One region of the Streptomyces sp. NPDC048718 genome, then DNA from elsewhere that is predicted to be linked to it. Evidence: riboswitches for the same ligand, from Rfam matches in the RefSeq annotation. Region 1 holds a riboswitch; each other region holds the start of a gene.
The links. A riboswitch is a leader RNA that binds a small molecule or an ion and turns the genes downstream of it on or off. The one in region 1 is predicted to bind thiamine pyrophosphate.
Positions count from the first base shown of each region.

Region 1 (6,526 bases):
TCCCGGCCGGGATGTCCCCGGCCCGGCCGGAGCCGCCCGGCCCACCATCGCGCAGCTGCGCGCACGGGCACTGGAAGCCGTGGAACCGATCACGACCACCGCCGCGACCGAGTACGACCACTTCAAACGGGTGCGCGAGCAGGCCCGGGCCCGTGAACGAGCCGGCGAGCAGGCCCATGAGCAAGCCGGTGAACAGGCCCGTTCCGCCCACGGAGGCGGCGATACGGCGCAGCGCCCCGCCCACGCGCGCGGGACGGAGCTCGTCACCGCCCTCACTGTCCTCGCTCCCCTCCTCGCGGGCACGGCGGCCGCGATCCTGCTCCTGGCCGGGGCGGTCCTCCGGCTCGTCGAACCGGCTCCCGCCTTCGCGGACACCCTGCTCACCACGGGCCTGTACTTCGGCGCCGGTGCGGCGGCCGGGCTGCTGTGCGGGGCGATGGCCCTGGTGATCACGGCCCTGCGCAACAAAACCGCCGCAACCCGGGCTCCCGCCGTCGCCGCCGCGACCGCCGACGACGAGACCGCGCGCGCCGAGGATGCCTGGCGCCGGGCGCTGCGGGACCGGGGGATCGTCCCCTTCCTCCGCGACGCCCGCGCCCTGCCACCGACCCCGGACGAACACCGTGGGAGCCCGGAGCCCCAGGAAGACCCGGCGAACCCGGCTCCGGGTACCGGCCGCCTCCCCCGGACCGGCTACAGCGCCCCGGACTTCACCAGCCCCGACTTCACCGGGCCGGACCTCGGCGCGCCGGGGCACGACCCCGGCTGATCACCGGCCGTCCGCCGTTGATCAGCCGGTCGCCCTGTCGCCGGCGGGCCGGTCGGCCGGCCCGCCGGCCGGTCAGCCGGTCAGCCGACCGGTCAGCCGTCCGCCATCGGCAGATAGACCCGGTTGCCCGACGCCGCGAACTCCTCGGACTTCCGCAGCATCCCGGCGGCGATCTCCGCGTCGCTCGCCGACGGCGCGTCCCCGCCGAACCGCTCGGTGATGCTCCTGCTGATCTTCATCGAGCAGAACTTCGGCCCGCACATCGAGCAGAAGTGCGCCGTCTTCGCGGGCTCCGCCGGCAGCGTCTCGTCGTGGAACTCCCGCGCCGTGTCCGGGTCGGGGGCCAGATTGAACTGGTCCTCCCAGCGGAACTCGAACCGCGCGTCCGACAGCGCGTCGTCCCACGCCTGCGCGCCGGGGTGCCCCTTCGCCAGATCCGCCGCGTGCGCGGCGATCTTGTAGGTGACGACGCCGGTCTTCACGTCGTCCCGGTTCGGCAGGCCCAGGTGCTCCTTGGGGGTGACGTAGCAGAGCATCGCCGTACCCCACCAGGCGATCATCGCCGCACCGATGCCCGAGGTGATGTGGTCATATGCCGGAGCGACATCGGTGGTGAGCGGGCCGAGCGTGTAGAACGGCGCCTCGTCGCAGATCTCCTGCTGGAGCTCCACGTTCTCGCGGATCTTGTGCATCGGGACGTGTCCCGGGCCCTCGATCATCGTCTGTACGTCGTGCCGCCGGGCGATCCGGTTCAGCTCGCCAAGCGTGCGCAGCTCCGCGAACTGCGCCTCGTCGTTGGCGTCGGCGATCGAGCCGGGCCGCAGGCCGTCGCCGAGCGAGTACGTGACGTCGTAGGCCGCCAGGATCTCGCAAAGCTCCTCGAAGTGCGTGTAGAGGAAGTTCTCCTGGTGGTGCGCCAGGCACCAGGCGGCCATGATCGAGCCGCCGCGCGAGACGATGCCGGTCTTGCGGCGCGCGGTCAGCGGCACGTACGGCAGCAGGACACCGGCGTGCACCGTCATGTAGTCGACGCCCTGCTCGGCCTGCTCGACGACGGTGTCCTTGTAGATCTCCCAGGTCAGTTCCTCGGCCCGGCCGTCGACCTTCTCCAGCGCCTGGTAGAGCGGCACCGTGCCGATCGGGACGGGGGAGTTGCGCAGCACCCACTCGCGGGTGGTGTGGATGTTGCGACCGGTGGACAGGTCCATGACCGTGTCGGCGCCCCAGCGCGTCGCCCAGGTCATCTTCTCGACCTCCTCCTCGATGGAGGAGGTGACCGCGGAGTTGCCGATGTTGGCGTTGACCTTCACCAGGAAACGCTTGCCGATGATCATCGGCTCGATCTCGGGGTGGTTGACGTTGGCCGGCAGAACGGCCCGGCCGGCCGCGAGTTCCTCCCGGACGACCTCGGAGGAGACGTTCTCCCGGAGGGCGACGAACTCCATCTCGGGCGTGATCTCGCCGCGCCGGGCGTACGCGAGCTGGGTCACCGCCCGCCCGGTCCGGCTCCGGCGCGGCAGCCGCGGACGGCCGGGGAACACCGCGTCGAGGTTCCTGAGCCCGCCGCGCGGCGAGGTGTGCTTGAGGCCGTCGTCCTCGGGGCGGACGGGCCGACCGGCATATGCCTCGGTGTCGCCCCGGCCGGTGATCCAGTTCTCCCGCAACGGCGGCAGACCGCGCCGGACATCGGTGTCGAAGGCGGGGTCGGTGTACGGGCCGGAGGTGTCGTACAGCGTGACGTCGGTGCCGTTGGTGAGGTGCACCTGGCGGACCGGCACCCGGATGTCGGGGCGGGAGCCCTCGACGTATCCCTTGTGCCAGCCCGGCGTGCGCTCCTGCCGCTCGTTCCGATCGGAGGCAGGGGTGTGCGCATCCTGAATGGTCATATGACCGAATCTCCCTACGCCGGCATTACCCGGTAACAGGTTCGGCGGTCGGCGCAGCGAATCGTCAGCGCCCTCTCAGCCCGGTGCTCCGAGCTCCCGCGTGTGCAAAGGCGTCACCACGCTAGCGCCATCTCTGGCGCGCTGAACAGTGGGCCTCGGACCCTGTTGGGATGATCGACCGGTGAACCCGACGCCCCACGCCCCCGATCCGCACGGCCCCTCACAGGGCCACAGCCACCACCACGGGCCGGCCGCGCCCGTCTCCCTGCACCTGAGAAGGGTCATCGCCGCGGTCCTCGTCCCCTTCGCCGCGGCCGTGGTCGTCGGCCTGGTGATGCTGTGGCCGGGCAGCGCCCCGGCGCACCATCGCACGGGGGTCGGCTTCGACCGGCAGACCGAGCAGGGCAGGGTCGTCTCCGTCGCGCACCTGGACTGCAAGGACGTGAACGCCGCCCAGGCACCGGGCGCCGGAGAGCCGGCCCCGGGGGACAGCGCGGCGACGAACGCCGCGGAGAAGCTGTGCGCGAAGGCCACGGTCGAGGTCACGACGGGTCCGCACAAGGGCCGCACCTTCACCGAGATCGTCCCGCCGGACGCGCCGCGCCAGCTCCGCCAGGGGCAGGGGGTGATCGTCGCGTACGCGCCGGACGCACCGCGCGAACTCCAGTATTCGGTCACCGATGTGAACCGGAAGGTGCCGCTCGCCGTGCTCGCCGGCATCTTCGCGCTGGTCGTCGTGCTCGTCGGCCGGATGCGTGGGGTGATGGCGCTGATCGCGCTCGTCGTGAGCTTCGCGCTGCTGACCCTGTTCATCCTGCCGGCGATCATCGAGGGGTCGAATCCGCTGGTGGTGGCCGTCGTGGGATCGAGCGCGATCATGCTGATCGCGCTCTATATGTGTCACGGTCTGTCGGCGCGCACCTCGGTGGCGGTGCTCGGCACGCTCGTCTCCCTGCTGCTGATCGGTCTGCTCGGCTCGTTCTTCATCGGCTGGGCCTCGCTGAGCGGCAACACGGACGACAACACCGGCCTCATCCACGGTCTCTATCCGGACATCGACATGTCGGGTCTGCTGCTCGCCGGCATCATCATCGGCTCGCTCGGCGTGCTCGACGATGTGACCGTCACCCAGACGTCGGCGGTCTGGGAGCTGCACCAGGCGGACCCGGCCATGGGACCGCGGGCGCTGTACCGGGCGGGCATCCGGATCGGCCGTGACCACATCGCCTCGGTGGTGAACACCCTGGTGCTCGCCTACGCGGGCGCGGCGCTGCCGCTGCTGCTGCTGTTCTCCATCGCCCAGAGCAGCGTGGGCACGGTGGCCAACAGCGAGCTGGTCGCTGAGGAGATCGTGCGGACCCTGGTCGGGTCGATCGGTCTGGTCGCGTCGGTCCCGGTCACCACCGCGCTCGCGGCGCTCGTGGTGTCGGCGGACCGGCCGGGCGCCGGGGACGCGCCGGCGGAACGGGAAGGGGGACAGCCGGTGGGACGACCGGCGGGGTGGAACGGTCGGAAAGGCGGCGGCGGTCGGCGGCGCCGGGCCAAGTGACACCACTCCGGGCGCGGGCTCAGCCCGCGTTCTCCTCGGCGAGAATCCGTCCGAGTGCCGCCTCCAGGTGGTCTTCGAAGTCGCCGAGTGTCCGTTCCTGACCGAGCGGGACAAGCTTGTCCGTACGGTCGAGGAAGGCGACCAGCGGTGGCGCACTCGCCCGGAACAGGGCGCGGTCGCCGCCGACCTGGAGCCGGATCATGACATCGGACAGTCCGTCGGGGTCGGTCGGCGCGATGTGCACGTCGCCGTCCCCGCTGGGTCCGTTGATCCCGTCAAGCAGGAGTTCTCGACCGAATGCCCAGGTCACGGGCGCGTCCCCGGGGAGATGGAACGTCATCCGCACCGCGTAGGGGTCACCGGTCTCGTATCGCAGTTCCACCGGGATCCTGAAGGAGAGCTCCTCGGAGACGAGGAAGCTCATCAGGACCTCGGCCTGAACCGTCTCTCGCATCATGTACCCCGCATCGGATGGGCAGTTGTGTACGCAGGCTTGGTGAAAGCTGTGGTCGAAACGGCCAGGAATGATCCACCATGGCCCTCTTGACGCAATCGTGCTGTAAGCGCTAGCAGATCACAAGGAGTGATTTTTCAGATACTGATAGAGAGGGCGAGGGAGGAGAAGAGCGATCCGACCTCATTGCGTAGCCATTCGACTGCGGGCAGCAACCGTTCTTCCTGGTGCAGGGGCAGGGAAAGGGCCAGCGCGGCGGCCGTGGAGCCCACGGTGATAGGGATGGCACCACAGACTGTGCCGAGCGCATATTCCTGGCGTTCCACCAGGGGCTCCATTCGCCCAATTCCACCCAAACGGTCCAGAAGCTCATGTTGACTACGCACCGTATACGGCGTGAGGGTTCGGACCGGGTGACGGTCGAGATGTTCTTGACGGCTCTTCGGATCGAGTTGACCGAGAAGACACTGTCCGAGCGCGTGCGCGTGGCCGGTCTCCCGGAAGTCGGCCCACTCCTCGACGGCCGGGGAGGCCGGAGCGTCGGCGACGGAGACCAGTTCGATCTCGCCCTCGCGGTACAGGGCGAAGTAGAGGGGCACCCCGATGGTGTCGCGCCAGTGGGCGAGCGACTCCTCGATCTTGGTGCGACGATTCTGCACAGCAGCGCCGCCGGCCAGTCGGCCGGCGGCGTCACCGAGGAGGAAGACACCCTTCTCACGGCGCAGATAGCCCTCGTGCGCCAGGGTGCGGAGCAGGTGGTACGCGGTGGACAGCGACAGTCCCGCTTCGCGTGCCAGCTGTTTGGCGGGGGCCCCGTCCCCGTGGGAGCCCACGGCCTCCAGCAGTCTCAGGGCTCGCTGCACTGAGCCGATCAGGGTAGGAGCAGCGGGCTGCGAAGCAGTGGCCACAGGTCACCCCCAGGCGTGTCGACGAGTGCGTCGCACCCGCCCGCGGGGGCCTCCCCCGCGCGCCCGCCGCGGCCTGGAACCGTAAAGGCCGAGACCTGAACCTCCGGGAGCGGCAGAGGATTTCCACTCTAATGGCAGGTCACACGGGTACCCCCGTTTCAACCTGCGCGTTCCCCCGGCCGGGCTAAAAGCCGACGGGGGCCTCGAACCGACGAAGAGCCCGTGCTAGACCGTGTCTTCAAACTGCCTCCCCCGGAGCTTCGCCTGGGAGGGGCACTTTGAAGACACGACCTGGCGAGCACCCGCCCTCTCGCCCCCGTCGATCCGGTCCATCCCGTCGGTCCGGCCGGTCCGAAGGGGCCGGCCGGGAGCCGCCGGTGTCACCAGCCCCCGCGCGAGCCGCCCGAGGTGACCCTGCGGACGACGAAGATCAGACCACCGACCAGCGCCACGAAGAGCAGCACCTTGAACACCACGCCGATCACGAAGCTCAGGACCGTGGTGATCAGACCGCCGAACACGGCCAGAGCGATGACGGGTATGGCGATCCACTTCACCCACCACGGCATCCCCGCGAGAATCTCCTTCACCGCCATTGCGCTTACCTCATCTCGGAAGAGTCTTGAAGAGCCCGGAGCCGAAGCCTTCTCTTCGGGCCCGGTGGCCCGCCGGCACCCACCGTGCCGGACACCTTCGATGCTAGAGGCGCCGACCACCCGAGCGGGGGCCGCCCGGCCCCCGCTCTTCCCTGATCCGACCCCTAGGGGCTGCCCGGTGAATCAGGGTGCCGACCCTGAGACCACCCCGGTGACCGCCGCGGCGACCAGGCCGCCGACCAGCCGGATCACGCCTCCGGCGGGGAGAAGACCACCAGGACCCGCAGGTCCTCGGTGATGTGGTGGAAGCGGTGCGACACCCCGGCCGGCACGTACACCACGCTGCCCCGCGCGACCTGCGTCG
Region 1 is NZ_JBICVG010000010.1:108,219-114,744, reverse strand. Features, by position in the region: gene ACGFRB_RS20510 (hypothetical protein) at 1-769, shown strand, start outside; gene thiC (phosphomethylpyrimidine synthase ThiC) at 862-2,655, opposite strand; TPP riboswitch at 2,650-2,765, opposite strand; gene ACGFRB_RS20500 (YibE/F family protein) at 2,837-4,204, shown strand; gene ACGFRB_RS20495 (SsgA family sporulation/cell division regulator) at 4,224-4,658, opposite strand; gene ACGFRB_RS20490 (helix-turn-helix domain-containing protein) at 4,796-5,566, opposite strand; gene ACGFRB_RS20485 (DUF5326 family protein) at 5,947-6,162, opposite strand; gene ACGFRB_RS20480 (cupin domain-containing protein) at 6,411-6,526, opposite strand, start outside.

Region 2 (6,526 bases), on a different contig from region 1:
CGGTCAGCATCTCGTACAGGACGACCCCGCACGCGTACACGTCGGCCCGGGTGTCGGCGCTGCCGTCCTCGATCTGCTCCGGCGCGAGGTAGGAGACGGTGCCGAGGACCGAGCCGGTGGTGTCGGTGACCGAGCCCACGGCCCGCACCAGGCCGAAGTCGGCGACCTTCACCCGGCCGTCGTCGCCGATCAGGACGTTCTCCGGCTTCATGTCCCGGTGCACGAACCCGGCCCGGTGCGCGGCGCCCAGCGCGGCGAGCACCGGCTCCAGGACGTCGAGGGCCGCGCGCGGCCGCAGCGCGCCGCGCTCGCGCAGCACGTCCCGCAGGGTGCAGCCGGCTACGTACTCCATGGCCAGATAGACGTACGCGCCGTCCGCGCCCTGGTCGAAGACCCCGACGACATTCGGGTGCGCGAGACGGGCGACGGACTTCGCCTCCCGCATGAACCGCTCCACGAACGCGGCGTCCGTGGCGAGGTCCGGGTGCATCACCTTGAGCGCGAGCTCGCGGTCGAGCCGGGTGTCCACGGCCCGGTAGACCGTGGCCATACCGCCGACGGCGATGCGCGCGTCGACGCGGTAGCGGCCGTCGAGCAGCCGCCCGACGAGGGGGTCCTGAAGGGTCGTGTCCACCCGTCGAGTCTACGAGGGCCCGGGCCGGGCCCCGCCCGTCCGGCCGGGCTCTGCAGCGCTCTTGTGACGTGCTGGATCGGCGTGCCGGATTCCCGGCCCGGGAGACGGCCCGGAAGGGTGCGGAAGGGCGTACGTACGGTGCGCGGGCCCGGCCGTACGGGGTACGGGCAGCGGTGTACGCCGTACGAGTCCCGGACACGTACGGCGTACAGGAAGGGACGTACGGCGTACGAGTCCGGGTCCCGGCCCCTACCCGGGAGAGGGCTCAGAACGCCGGGCGTTCCGGGTCCAGCCGGGCCAGGCCCTCCCGGGGCGAGGACGCCTCCGCGAAGTGCCGGCGCGGGATCCGCCCCGCCCGGTACGCGAGCCGTCCCGCCTCGACCGCGTGCCGCATCGCCCCGGCCATGAGCACCGGGTCCTGGGCCCGGGTCACCGCCGAGGCCAGCATCACCGCCGCGCACCCCAGCTCCATCGCGAGGGCCGCGTCCGAGGCCGTGCCCGCCCCCGCGTCGAGGATCACCGGTACGCCCGCCGCCGCTGTGATCAGCTCGAAGTTGTGCGGGTTGCGGATGCCGAGCCCGGAGCCGATCGGCGAGCCGAGCGGCATGACCGCCACGCAGCCCGCGTCCTCCAGCTTCCGCGCGAGCACCGGGTCGTCATTGGTGTACGGCAGCACCGTGAAGCCGTCGTCCACCAGCGTCTCCGCCGCGTCGAGCAGCTCCACCGGGTCCGGCAGCAGGGTCCGCTCGTCGGCGATGACCTCCAGCTTGATCCAGTTCGTGCCGAGGGCCTCCCGGGCCAGCCGCGCCGTCAGCACCGCCTCGCCCGCCGTGAAGCAGCCGGCGGTGTTCGGCAGGACCTGGATGCCCCGCCGTTCGAGGACGGAGAGGACGGAGCCGCGCACCGTCGGGTCGAGGCGGCGCATGGCGACCGTGGTCAGTTCCGTACCGCTCGCGACCAGGGAGCGGTCGAGCACGTCGAGGCTGGGCGCCCCGCCGGTGCCCATGATCAGGCGCGAGGAGAACTCCCTGCCGCCGAGCGGGAACACGTCGTCGGACATCGCGCTCAGCCTCCCTGGACCGCGGTGAGGATCTCGACCCGGTCGCCCTCGCCGAGCCGGGTCGCCGCCCACTCGCCGCGCGGGACGACGGTCTCGTTGACGGCGGCGGCCACGCCGGAGGGGGCCGGGGTGAACTCGGCGACCAGCTCCGCGAGGGCCGTCGGCCCGGTCAGCGTCCGGGCCCGGCCGTTGACCGTCACGGCCACGGGCGCGGGCGGGGTCGTGGCCGCGGACCCGGTCGCGGTCACCGGGGCGTCGGCAGCCGTGCCGATGCCGATGCCGGTACCGCTGTCCGTACCGCTGTCGGTGTCGGTGTCGGTGTTCATGCGTACTCCAGGGAGGTGGGCGCGAAACGGCGGGCGGTGAACGGGCGCGCTTCCTCGGGCAGCGAGCCGCTGGTCAGCGCCTCGGCCAGGGCGTCGCCGGTGACGGGGGCGAGCAGCACCCCGTTGCGGTGGTGCCCGGTCGCCAGATGCAGTCCGGCGAGCGCGCTCGGGCCGAGCAGCGGCGCGTTGTCGGGGGAGCCGGGCCGCAGCCCGGCGCGGGTCTCGGTGAGCGGCAGCTCGGTGATGCCGGGCACCAGTTCATGGGCGTCGCGCAGCAGCTCGTACACCCCGCCGGCGGTCACCGTGGTGTCGAAGCCCTGCTCCTCGGTGGTGGCGCCGACGACCAGCTCGCCGTTCTCGCGCGGCACGAGATAGACCTGGCCGCCGCGGACCATCGCGCGCACGGTCCGGGACAGGAACGGCGCGTACGCGGGCGGTACCCGCAGCCGCACCACCTGCCCCTTCACCGGCCGGACCGGGGGCACCGCGTGCGCCGGCACGCCGTCGAGCCGGCCGCTCAGCGAGCCCCCGGCGAGCACCACCTGCCCGGCCGCCGGCGCGGTGCCGTCGGCGAGGACCGCGCCCGCGGCCCGGTCCCGTACCACCGTGAGCCGCTCGGCCCGCGCCCGGTGGAACACCACCCCGGCCCGCTCGCACGCCACCAGCAGCGCGTCCGTGAGCCGCCGCGGATCGACCTGGTGGTCCCCGTCCACTCGCAGCCCGCCGCGCACCCCCGGGGCCAGCATCGGTTCGAGCCGCCGGCATTCGCGGCCGCTCAGCCACTGCGAGACGAGCCCGCAGCGGTTGTGGAGCGCGTGCAGTTCGCGCAAGTGCGCCCGGTCGTCGGCGTCGAGCGCGACGGCGAGGGTGCCGCAGGCGCGGTAGCCGACGTCCAGACCGCCGGTGGCGTCGGCGAGTTCGGCGACGAACTCGGGATAGCGGCGCGCCGAGGCGAGGTTGAGGCCGAGCAGGGTCTCCTCGCCGTAGTGGAGTTCGGTGACGGCGGCGAGCATGCCGGCCGCCACCCGGGCGGCCCCGCCGCCCGGTTCGGGATCGGCCACGGCGGTGCGCAGCCCGCGCTGCGCGGCCCGCCAGGCCGTGACCAGGCCGATGATTCCGCCCCCGATGACGAGGACGTCGACCGCGGCGTCGACCGCGGCCGTGCCGGAAGTACGCGACATGGGCGTCCAGCCCCTCCCTTCGCCGGCATGACCCGGATCAGGTTCGTACGGTCGGAGGCCGGTCAGCCTCCCTCTCAGCCCGGTGCGTCCGGGCTCCCGCGAGTGCTCTACGTCCGCCACACTAGCCCTCGTCCGGGGCGCGCCACAGGGCGCCTCCGGCCACCCGGCGAACTGACGGTGTGTCAGGTGGGTCCGGTGCGTAGGGTGGCCGGGTGAGCGAGCAGAAGCAGGTACCCCACCACGTCGTGATCGCCGGTGCCGGAATGGCGGGCGTCCAGACCGCCGTCGCCCTGCGCGAACAGGGTTTCACCGGCCCCGTCACCCTCATCGGCGCCGAGCCGCACCAGCCCTACGACCGGCCCCCGCTGTCCAAGGCCGTGCTCCTCGGCAAGGCCGAGGGCTCCGCCTTCGACATCGACTTCGACTCCCTCGGCGTCGAACTCCGCCTCGGCGTCGAGGTCACCGGACTGCGCCCGGCCGACCACGAGATCGACACCGAGGCCGGCCCCGTCCCGTACGGCACCCTCGTCGTCGCCACCGGCGCCCACCCGCTCACCCTGCCCGGCGGCGAGGGCGTCCCCGGCGTCCACCTGCTGCGCACCCTCGACGACGCGGGCCGCCTCGGCGCCGTCCTCAAGGACCGGCGCGACGTCGTCGTGGTCGGGGCCGGCTGGATCGGCGCCGAGTTCGCCACCGCCGCGCGCGAGGCCGGCTGCGCCGTCACCGTCGTCGAGGCCGCCGACCGGCCGCTGGCCGGCGCTCTGCCCGCCGAGGTCACCGTGCCCATGGCCCGCTGGTACGCCGAGAGCGGCGCCGAACTCCGGCTCAACGCGCGCGTGGAGCACATCGAGCCGGGCCGGGTCGTCCTCGCCGAGGGCGCCGGGCGATCCGGCGAGCGCACCGCCCTGCCTGCCGACGCCGTCGTCGTCGGCATCGGGGCCCGCCCCGCCACCGGCTGGCTGGCCGGCTCCGGCGCCGCCCTCGACCCGGACGGCGCGATCACGGCCGACGACCGGCTGCGCACCTCGCTGCCCGACGTGTACGCGGTCGGCGACTGCGCGTCCTTCCCGTCCGCCCGCTACGGCACCCGGCTGCTCGTCCACCACTGGGACAACGCCCTCCAGGGCCCCCGTACCGTCGCCGCCGACATCGTCGCCGAGACCGCGCGCACGGCCGCCGCGAGCGTGGGCGCGGGGGAGGAGGCCGATTCGGAGGCGGGTGCGGATGCGGGGGCCGGGGCCGGGGTGCCGTCGCCCGCGCCGTACGACCCGGTGCCCTACTTCTGGTCCGAGCAGTTCGGCCGCTTCGTCCAGTACGCCGGCCATCACGCCGAGACCGACACCCTGCTGTGGCGCGGCGACCCGGCCGATCCGGCCTGGAGCGTGCTGTGGCTGCGCGACGGCGCCGTCCGGGCGCTGCTGGCCGTCGGCCGCCCGCGCGACCTCGCCCAGGGCCGCCGGCTGATCGAGAGCGGCGCCGAGGTCGACCCGGCGAAGGCCGCCGACCCGGCCGTCCCCCTGAAGGCGGCACTCCGGTAGGGCCCGACTACCGGCTGTCGGTCCGAGATGGCACGCTTGTCCTGTGACCGAGATTGACGCAAGAACCGATGCTCTCGTCCCCTCCTGGCTCTACCTCCCCGACATCGCGGAACTCCTCGACGTCCAGGTGACGCGAGTCCGGCAGCTGGTCAACGAGGGCCAGCTCATCGCCGTACGCCGCGGGGAGAACAACGCGCTCCAGGTGCCCGCCGCCTTCATCCAGGACGGCAAGGTGGTCAAGGGGCTCGTCGGCCTTCTGACCCTCCTCAGGGACGACGGCTTCTCCGACGAAGAGATGCTGGAGTGGCTGTTCACTCCGGACGAGAGCCTGCCCGGCACCCCCGCGCAGGCCCTCGCCGAGAATCGCGGCACGGAGGTGAAGCGCCGCGCCCAGGCGCTCGCCGTCTGACCCGAGAAGCCCGCACATCCGCACCCGTACGTCCGGGTGTCCGTACGCCCGTACGCGTCCAGCCGGACGTGTGCGGGCGTACGGCGCGCGGACGCCGGGCCGGCCCCGCTCCGGCCGGCCGGTCCGGCGCCATCCGAGGGGGAGAAGCTTTTCCATGGAGTCCGCACCGTCCATGCCGTCCGCGCTGACCACGCCGTCCGCACCGTCAACGACGGCCGCACTTTCTGCCCGGCCCGTGCCGTCGCCCCGCACCTCGCCCCGCGACCGGCTCGCCGCCGCCCGGCTCTACCTGTGCACCGACGCCCGCAAGCGCCAGGGCGACCTGCCGGACTTCCTCGACGCCGTGCTCTCCTCCGGCGTGGACGTCGTCCAGCTCCGCGACAAGGGCATGGAAGCCGGTGAGGAACTGGACCATCTGGCCGTCCTCGCCGACGCCTGCCGCCGCCACGGCGCGCTCCTCGCCGTCAACGACCGGGCCGACGTCGCCCATGCCGTCCGCTCCGACGTGCTCCACCTCGGCCAGGGCGACCTGCCGGTGCCCGCCGCCCGCGCGATCCTCGGCGACGAGGTGCTGATCGGCCGCTCCTGCCACGCCGAGTCGGAGGTGGCCGCGGCCGCCGCCGAACCGGGCGTCGACTACTTCTGCACCGGGCCCTGCTGGCCCACCCCCACCAAGCCCGGACGGTACGCGCCGGGCCTCGGCCTCGTCCGGTACGCGGCCTCCCTGGCCCAGGACCGGCCCTGGTTCGCCATCGGCGGCATCGACGAGACCAACCTGGACCAGGTGATGGACGCGGGCGCCCGCCGGATCGTGGTCGTCCGCGCGCTCACCGAGGCCACCGACCCCGCCGCCGCGGCGGCCGCCCTCGCCCGCCGGATCCGCGAACGCGACCCGGCGCGTGAGACCGCCGCGCCTGTCGCCTGAGTCGCGTAAGGCGTTCACGTAAGGCGTTCGGTCAAGGCGTTCGCGCGGGCCCGGGGAGGGCTCTTCGGGGGTGTCCACGGGCGCCGGGACGGTGTCCGCAGCGGCATCCGCCGGTTGTCCATTAAGCGGACATGCCCCCGCCGCACCCCGGGCCCCGTCTAACCTGCCGGTATGGCCCTTGGTACCGCTTCCGTCCGTCCGGACCGTGCGCGCACGGTCCGCGACATCCTCGCCTCCGGTGGCACCTCGTACTCCTTCGAGTTCTTCGCGCCGCGCAGCGAGAAGAGCGAGCAGAGCCTCTGGAACGCCATGCGCCGCATCGAGGCGGTCGCGCCGAGCTTCGTCTCGGTGACGTACGGTGCCGGCGGCTCCACCCGCGGCGGCACCGTCAAGGCCACCCAGAAGATCGCCGCCGACACCACGCTCACCCCGGTCGCCCATCTGACCGCGGTC
Region 2 is NZ_JBICVG010000003.1:422,096-428,621, forward strand. Features, by position in the region: gene pknB (Stk1 family PASTA domain-containing Ser/Thr kinase) at 1-634, opposite strand, end outside; gene ACGFRB_RS07535 (thiazole synthase) at 900-1,694, opposite strand; gene thiS (sulfur carrier protein ThiS) at 1,700-1,900, opposite strand; gene thiO (glycine oxidase ThiO) at 2,017-3,201, opposite strand; TPP riboswitch at 3,199-3,311, opposite strand; gene ACGFRB_RS07550 (NAD(P)/FAD-dependent oxidoreductase) at 3,414-4,739, shown strand; gene ACGFRB_RS07555 (Rv2175c family DNA-binding protein) at 4,783-5,148, shown strand; gene thiE (thiamine phosphate synthase) at 5,303-6,073, shown strand; gene metF (methylenetetrahydrofolate reductase [NAD(P)H]) at 6,245-6,526, shown strand, end outside.
Region 2: another riboswitch for thiamine pyrophosphate. It lies ahead of thiO (glycine oxidase ThiO); the one in region 1 lies ahead of thiC (phosphomethylpyrimidine synthase ThiC).

Region 3 (6,526 bases), on a different contig from region 1:
CACGATGGCGGCGGGCGCGCTGTGCATGGAATTCCTCATCGACGGCGGCGTCTGGTGGCAGGGCCTGCTGCTCGGCCTCGCGGTCGCGGCCAGCGCCACGCTCGGCGACCTCGGCGAGTCGATGATCAAGCGGGATCTCGGCATCAAGGACATGGGCACCCTGCTCCCCGGGCACGGCGGCATCATGGACCGGCTGGACTCGCTCCTGCCGTCGGCGCCGGTGGTGTGGCTGCTGCTCGCGCTCTTCGTGGGCACCGGCTGACGGACGACAGCGGTACGCTGGAAGGGCCTGTGGCGTGTCGCCGCGGGCCCTTCGTACTCCCCGCCACCGTGGGGACGTCGGACCTCGTCGTCTTGAGGAGACGCCCGCCGTGGCCCGTCCACTTCCCGGAGAACTGACCTTCACCGCCCCCCGCGGGGCCAAGCAGCCCCCGCGGCATCTCGCCGACCTGTCGCCCGCCGAGCGCAAGGAAGCGGTCGCCGCGATCGGCGAGAAGCCGTTCCGCGCCAAGCAGCTGTCCACCCACTACTTCGCCCGGTACGCGCACGACCCGGCCGAGTGGACCGACATCCCCGCCGCCTCCCGCGAGAAGCTGGCCGGGGAGCTGCTGCCCGACCTGATGTCGGTGGTCCGGCACGTCTCCTGCGACGACGACACCACCCGCAAGACCCTGTGGCGGCTGCACGACGGCACCCTCGTCGAGTCGGTCCTGATGCGCTACCCGGACCGGGTCACCATGTGCATCTCCTCGCAGGCCGGCTGCGGCATGAACTGCCCGTTCTGCGCCACCGGCCAGGCCGGACTCGACCGCAACCTGTCGACCGCGGAGATCGTCCACCAGATCGTCGACGGCATGCGCGCCCTGCGCGACGGCGAGGTCCCCGGCGGACCGGCCCGGCTGTCCAACATCGTCTTCATGGGCATGGGCGAGCCGCTCGCCAACTACAAGCGGGTCGTCGGCGCCATCCGCCGGCTCACCGATCCCGAGCCCGACGGCCTCGGCCTGTCGCAGCGCGGCATCACCGTCTCCACCGTCGGTCTCGTCCCGGCGATGCACCGCTTCGCCGACGAGGGCTTCAAGTGCCGCCTCGCGGTGTCGCTGCACGCGCCCGACGACGAGCTGCGCGACACCCTGGTCCCCGTCAACACCCGCTGGAAGGTCCGCGAGGTCCTCGACGCGGCCTGGGAGTACGCGGAGAAGTCCGGCCGCCGGATCTCCATCGAGTACGCGCTGATCCGCGACATCAACGACCAGGCGTGGCGCGGCGACCTGCTGGGCCGGCTGCTCAAGGGCAAGCGGGTGCACGTCAACCTCATCCCGCTGAACCCGACGCCCGGCTCGAAGTGGACCGCGTCCCGCCCCGAGGACGAGAGGGCCTTCGTCGAGGCCATCGCCGCCCACGGCGTGCCGGTCACCGTCCGCGACACCCGCGGCCAGGAGATCGACGGCGCCTGCGGACAGCTCGCCGCCTCCGAGCGCTGAGCCCGGGCCCCGGCCGCCAGGGTCCCGGCCGGTCCCGGCTGGGTCCCGGCCCGGATTCCGGCTCGGGTTCGGGCCCGGGTTCGGGCCCGGGTTCCCGCCCCGGCGGGGACCGCGCCTAGGGCGTGTGTCGAAAGTAGCTCCGTCCGCCCGGAGGGCGGGGTCTGCGGCGTCTGGTGCGTGCGATCGCAAGGCGGAGGATCATCCTCGTACTGGGCGTACTTGGATGACTCCGACAACGCAGCGAGCGTGCGTGCCAGGCGTCGTGGGCCAGGAGGGACTTTCGAAACACGCCCTAGTACGCTGGGTTCGAACACATCTGCATATTCCGACAGGGGAGCGCCACAGCGCTGAGAGTGCGGTGACCGGCCGTCGGCCGGGGGACCGCAGACCCTCTGAACCTCGCCCAGGTCATTCTGGGTAGGAAGTTCGGACGAGACTCGAGCTGTTGCGCCCTGCCCGCGCCCGGATCCCCGGAGCGGGCAGGGCCGCGTCTCTTCCTGGTCACACCCAGGAGGAAAACCAGTGCACACCAAGATGAGCAGCGGGAAGCTGGCCGCCGTCGCGCTCGTGAGCGCGCTCGGGGTCACCACCCTCGCCGCGTGCGGCGGGAACACCGCCGCGGACGGGTCCGGTACGGGCGGGAAGACGGCCGGCAAGACCGTCACGCTCGTCAGTCACGACTCCTTCAGCGCCTCCAAGGAGGTGCTCGCCGCGTTCACGAAGCAGACCGGCTACACGGTCAAGGTCCTCAAGAGCGGCGACGCCGGCGCGGCCGTCAACAAGGAGATCCTCACCAAGGGCTCCCCGCAGGGCGACGTCTTCTTCGGCGTCGACAACACCCTGCTGTCCCGCGCCCTCGACAACGGCATCTTCACCCCGTACGAGGCCAAGGGCCTGGACCGGATCCCCGGCGCGCTCCAGCTCGACAAGGCGGAGCACCGGGTCACCCCGATCGACACCGGCGACGTCTGCGTCAACTACGACAAGGCGTACTTCGAGGGCCGAAAGCTCGCGCCGCCGAAGACCTTCGACGACCTGGCGAAGCCCGCGTACAAGGACCTGCTCGTCATCGAGAACCCCGAGCGGTCCTCCCCGGGCCTCGGCTTCTTGCTCGGCACCGCCGCCCGCTACGGCGACGACGGCTGGGCCGACTACTGGAAGAAGCTCAAGGCCAACGGCGTGAAGACGGTCGACAGCTGGGAGCTCGCCTACAACCAGGAGTTCTCCGGCTCCGCCGGCGGCAAGAAGGCCAAGGGCGACCGACCGCTCGTCGTCTCCTACGCCTCCTCCCCGCCGGTCGAGGTGCTGTACGCCGACCCGCGGCCGAAGACCGCGCCGACCGGGGTGTCCACCGGCACCTGCTTCCGGCAGACCGAGTTCGCGGGGCTGCTCCAGGGGGCGCGCAACCCTGAGGGCGGCAAGGCGCTCCTGGACTTCCTGATCTCGAAGAAGTTCCAGGACGACATGCCGCTCCAGATGTTCGTCAACCCCGTCGCCAAGGACGCGACGCTGCCCGCCCTGTTCACCGAGCACGGCGCGGTCGTCGACAAGCCGGAGACGATGGACCCGAAGAAGATCGCCGACCATCGCGACCCGTGGATTCAGCAGTGGACCTCGCTCGTCCTGAAGTAACCCCGAAGAGCCCAAAGGGCCCGGAGACATCCGGGGCGTCCGAGGCTCCCCTCACCCCCACCGCCCCGGCGCCCCCGGGGCGCGGGGGCAACGCGGCGCGGCTCGGGCTGATGCTGCTGCCCGTCGCGTTCTTCGCGCTGTTCTTCGCCTGGCCCGTCGCCTCCATCGTGGGGCGCGGGCTCCGGCCGGACGGCGCGTGGGCGTTCGGCGGGTTCGGCGAGACGCTGACCCGGCCCGAGATCCTCGACGTGCTGTGGTTCACGCTGTGGCAGGCCGTCGCCTCGACAGCGCTCACCCTGCTCGTCGCGCTGCCCGGCGCGTATGTGTTCGCACGGCTCGAATTCCCCGGCAAGCGGCTTTTGCGCGCCGTCGTCACCGTGCCGTTCGTGCTGCCGACCGTGATGGTGGGGACGGCGTTCCTCGCCCTGGCCGGCCGGCGCGGACTGCTCGACGAACTGTGGGGTCTGCGGCTCGACAACGGGGTGTGGGCGATCCTCCTCGCCCATGTCTTCTTCAACTACGCGGTCGTCGTCCGCACCGTCGGCGGCCTGTGGGCGCAGCTCGACCCGCGCCAGGAGGAGGCCGCGCGGGTCCTCGGCGCGTCCCGGTTCGGGGCCTGGCGGAGGGTGACCCTGCCCGCGCTCGGACCGGCCGTCGCCTCCGCCGCGCTCATGGTGTTCCTGTTCACGGCGAGTTCCTTCGGCATCGTGCAGATCCTCGGCGGCCCCGCGTACTCGACGCTGGAGACCGAGATCTACCGGCAGACGGCCGACCGGCTCCAGCTGTCCACGGCCGCCGTTCTCACCCTCGTGCAGTTCGCGGCCGTCGGCACGATCCTCGCCGTGCACGCCCGGATGGTGCGGCGCCGGGAGACCGCGCTGCGGCTGGTCCCGGCGGAGCGGACCGCGCGCCGGCCGCGCGGCGCCGGACAGCGTGCGCTGCTCGGCGGCGTCCTGCTGTCGGTGGCGCTGCTGATCCTCGCCCCGCTCGCCGTCCTCGTCGAGCGTTCCTTCGCCACCCCGGACGGGTACGGGCTCGACTACTACCGGGCGCTCCAGTCCGTCGACGACAGCGGCACCTTCCTCGTGCCGATGACCGACACTCTCGTCAACTCCCTCCAGTACGCGCTCGCCGCGACCGCGATTGCCGTCGTCATCGGCGGTCTCGCCGCCGCCGCGCTCACCCGGCGCGGCTCCGGGCGGCTGGTGCGCGGCTTCGACGCGCTGCTGATGCTGCCGCTCGGGGTGTCCGCCGTGACCGTCGGCTTCGGATTCCTCATCACCCTGGATGAGCCGCCGCTGGATCTGCGGGCCAGCTGGATCCTCGTGCCGCTCGCGCAGGCCCTGGTGGGGGTGCCGTTCGTCGTACGGATCATGCTGCCGGTGCTGCGGGCCGTGGACGACCGGCTGCGGGAGGCCGCCGCCGTGCTCGGGGCGTCGCCGTGGCGGGCGTGGCGCGAGGTCGATCTGCCGCTGGTGCGGCGGGCGCTGCTGATCGCCGCCGGGTTCGCGTTCGCCGTGTCGCTCGGCGAGTTCGGCGCGACGGTGTTCATCGCCCGCCCCGACAATCCGACCCTGCCGGTCGCCGTGGCCCGGCTGCTCGGCCGGCCCGGCGACCTCAACTACGGCCAGGCCATGGCCCTTTCGACGATCCTGATGGTGGTGTGCGCGGTGTCCCTGCTGCTGCTCGAACGGCTGCGCTCCGACCGGACGACGGGGGAGTTCTGATGCTGACGCTCGCCGGTGCGACGGTACGGTTCGGCGGCCGGGCCGTCCTCGACGCGGTCGACCTGGAGGTTGCCGAGCACGAGATCGTGTGTGTGCTCGGGCCCAGCGGCAGCGGCAAGTCGACCCTGCTGCGGGCCGTCGCGGGACTCCAGCCGCTGGACGGCGGGCGGGTCCTGCTCGGCGGCGCCGACCAGACGGCGGTGCCCACGCACCGGCGCGGTGTGGGCCTGATGTTCCAGGACCACCAGCTGTTCCCGCAGCGCGACGTCGCCGGCAATGTCGCCTTCGGGCTGCGGATGCGCGGTGTGGCGAAGGGAGAACAGGCCGCCCGGGTCGAGGAGTTGCTCGACCTCGTCGGCCTGCCCGGCGCCGGCCGGCGCGCCGTGTCCGCGCTCTCCGGCGGCGAACAGCAGCGTGTGGCCCTCGCCCGTGCCCTCGCCCCCCGCCCGCGGCTGCTCATGCTCGACGAGCCGCTCGGCCAGCTCGACCGAGGTCTGCGCGAACGGCTGGTGGTCGAACTGCGCGCGCTCTTCGGTACGTTGGGGACGACCGTGCTCGCCGTCACCCATGACCAGGGCGAGGCGTTCGCGCTCGCCGACCGGATCGTCGTCATGCGCGACGGACGGATCGCCCAGTCCGGCACCCCGCTCGACGTCTGGCGGGCCCCGGCGGACGAGTTCGTCGCCCGCTTCCTCGGCTTCGACAACATCGTCCCCGCCACGGTCACCGGCGCCGCCGCCGACACGGTCTGGGGCAAGATCCCCGTCCCCGACGGCTCCCCACAGGGCGAACGGCACCTCCTCGTCCGCCCCGCCGGCGTCCGCCTCGCCCCGCCCGGCGACGGCCTCGCCTGCCGGGTCACCGCCCGCACCTTCCGGGGCACCCGGGTCGCCGTCACCCTCCGGCCGGCCGAAGGCCCGCCGCTGGAGGCCGAGTTCGGCCTGCGGGACGCGCCGGACCAAGGTGCGGAGGCGGGCGTGGTGTTCGAGGCGGAGGACGTGGTGGTTCTCGGCGGGTGACGGACGGGCGCCGGGTGCTACCGCCAGGAGCGCGTCGACCGAAGCGCGTCGTACAGCGCGCGCAGCCAAGGCTGTCGGACCTCCGGCAGCCGGGACAGCGTGCGAAAGAACACGCCGTAGTCGATGGCGAAGAGCCACCCGGGGCGGTCGGGCACCGGGTAGTCGTCACGCAGCACCCCGCCCGGCAGGACGCCCGTCGCGGGCAGCGGCGAGGTTTCCCCCGGCAGCGCGAGGCAGGCCCAGACGCCGTCGGGCAGCGGTACGGGCAGTGCGCCGCCGGCGGCGTCGGGCGCGCCGGCCGGGACGAGCGCGATGTCCAGGTTCCCGTCGGCCGGCACTCCCGGGCCGGCCACCCCCACCCGGCGCACGGGCCCGTCCGCCGGGAGCAGCGCCTCGACCGCTCGCGCGAACATCAGCTCGGCGTACCCGCCCGGAAGTTCCACCCGGTCGCCCCCGGACGCGACCAGCAGGTGGGCCAGTGCCGCTCCCGCCGCCGCCGACCAGCGGTCGCTCCACCCGCCACCGGGGTCCTCCGGCAGGAGAGGGGTGAAGACGGGGGCCGGGGCGGGGCGTCCGGTCGGCACCCGGCGTACCGCGTCCGGTTCCATCCAGACCGCCTGCCACATTCCGCAGTCGTCCTCCCGGGACGCCACCAGGGATCCGC
Region 3 is NZ_JBICVG010000004.1:486,358-492,883, forward strand. Features, by position in the region: gene ACGFRB_RS10400 (phosphatidate cytidylyltransferase) at 1-262, shown strand, start outside; gene rlmN (23S rRNA (adenine(2503)-C(2))-methyltransferase RlmN) at 372-1,484, shown strand; TPP riboswitch at 1,805-1,926, shown strand; gene ACGFRB_RS10410 (thiamine ABC transporter substrate binding subunit) at 2,019-3,116, shown strand; gene ACGFRB_RS10415 (ABC transporter permease) at 3,227-4,843, shown strand; gene ACGFRB_RS10420 (ABC transporter ATP-binding protein) at 4,843-5,862, shown strand; gene ACGFRB_RS10425 (hypothetical protein) at 5,880-6,526, opposite strand, start outside.
Region 3: another riboswitch for thiamine pyrophosphate. It lies ahead of ACGFRB_RS10410 (thiamine ABC transporter substrate binding subunit); the one in region 1 lies ahead of thiC (phosphomethylpyrimidine synthase ThiC).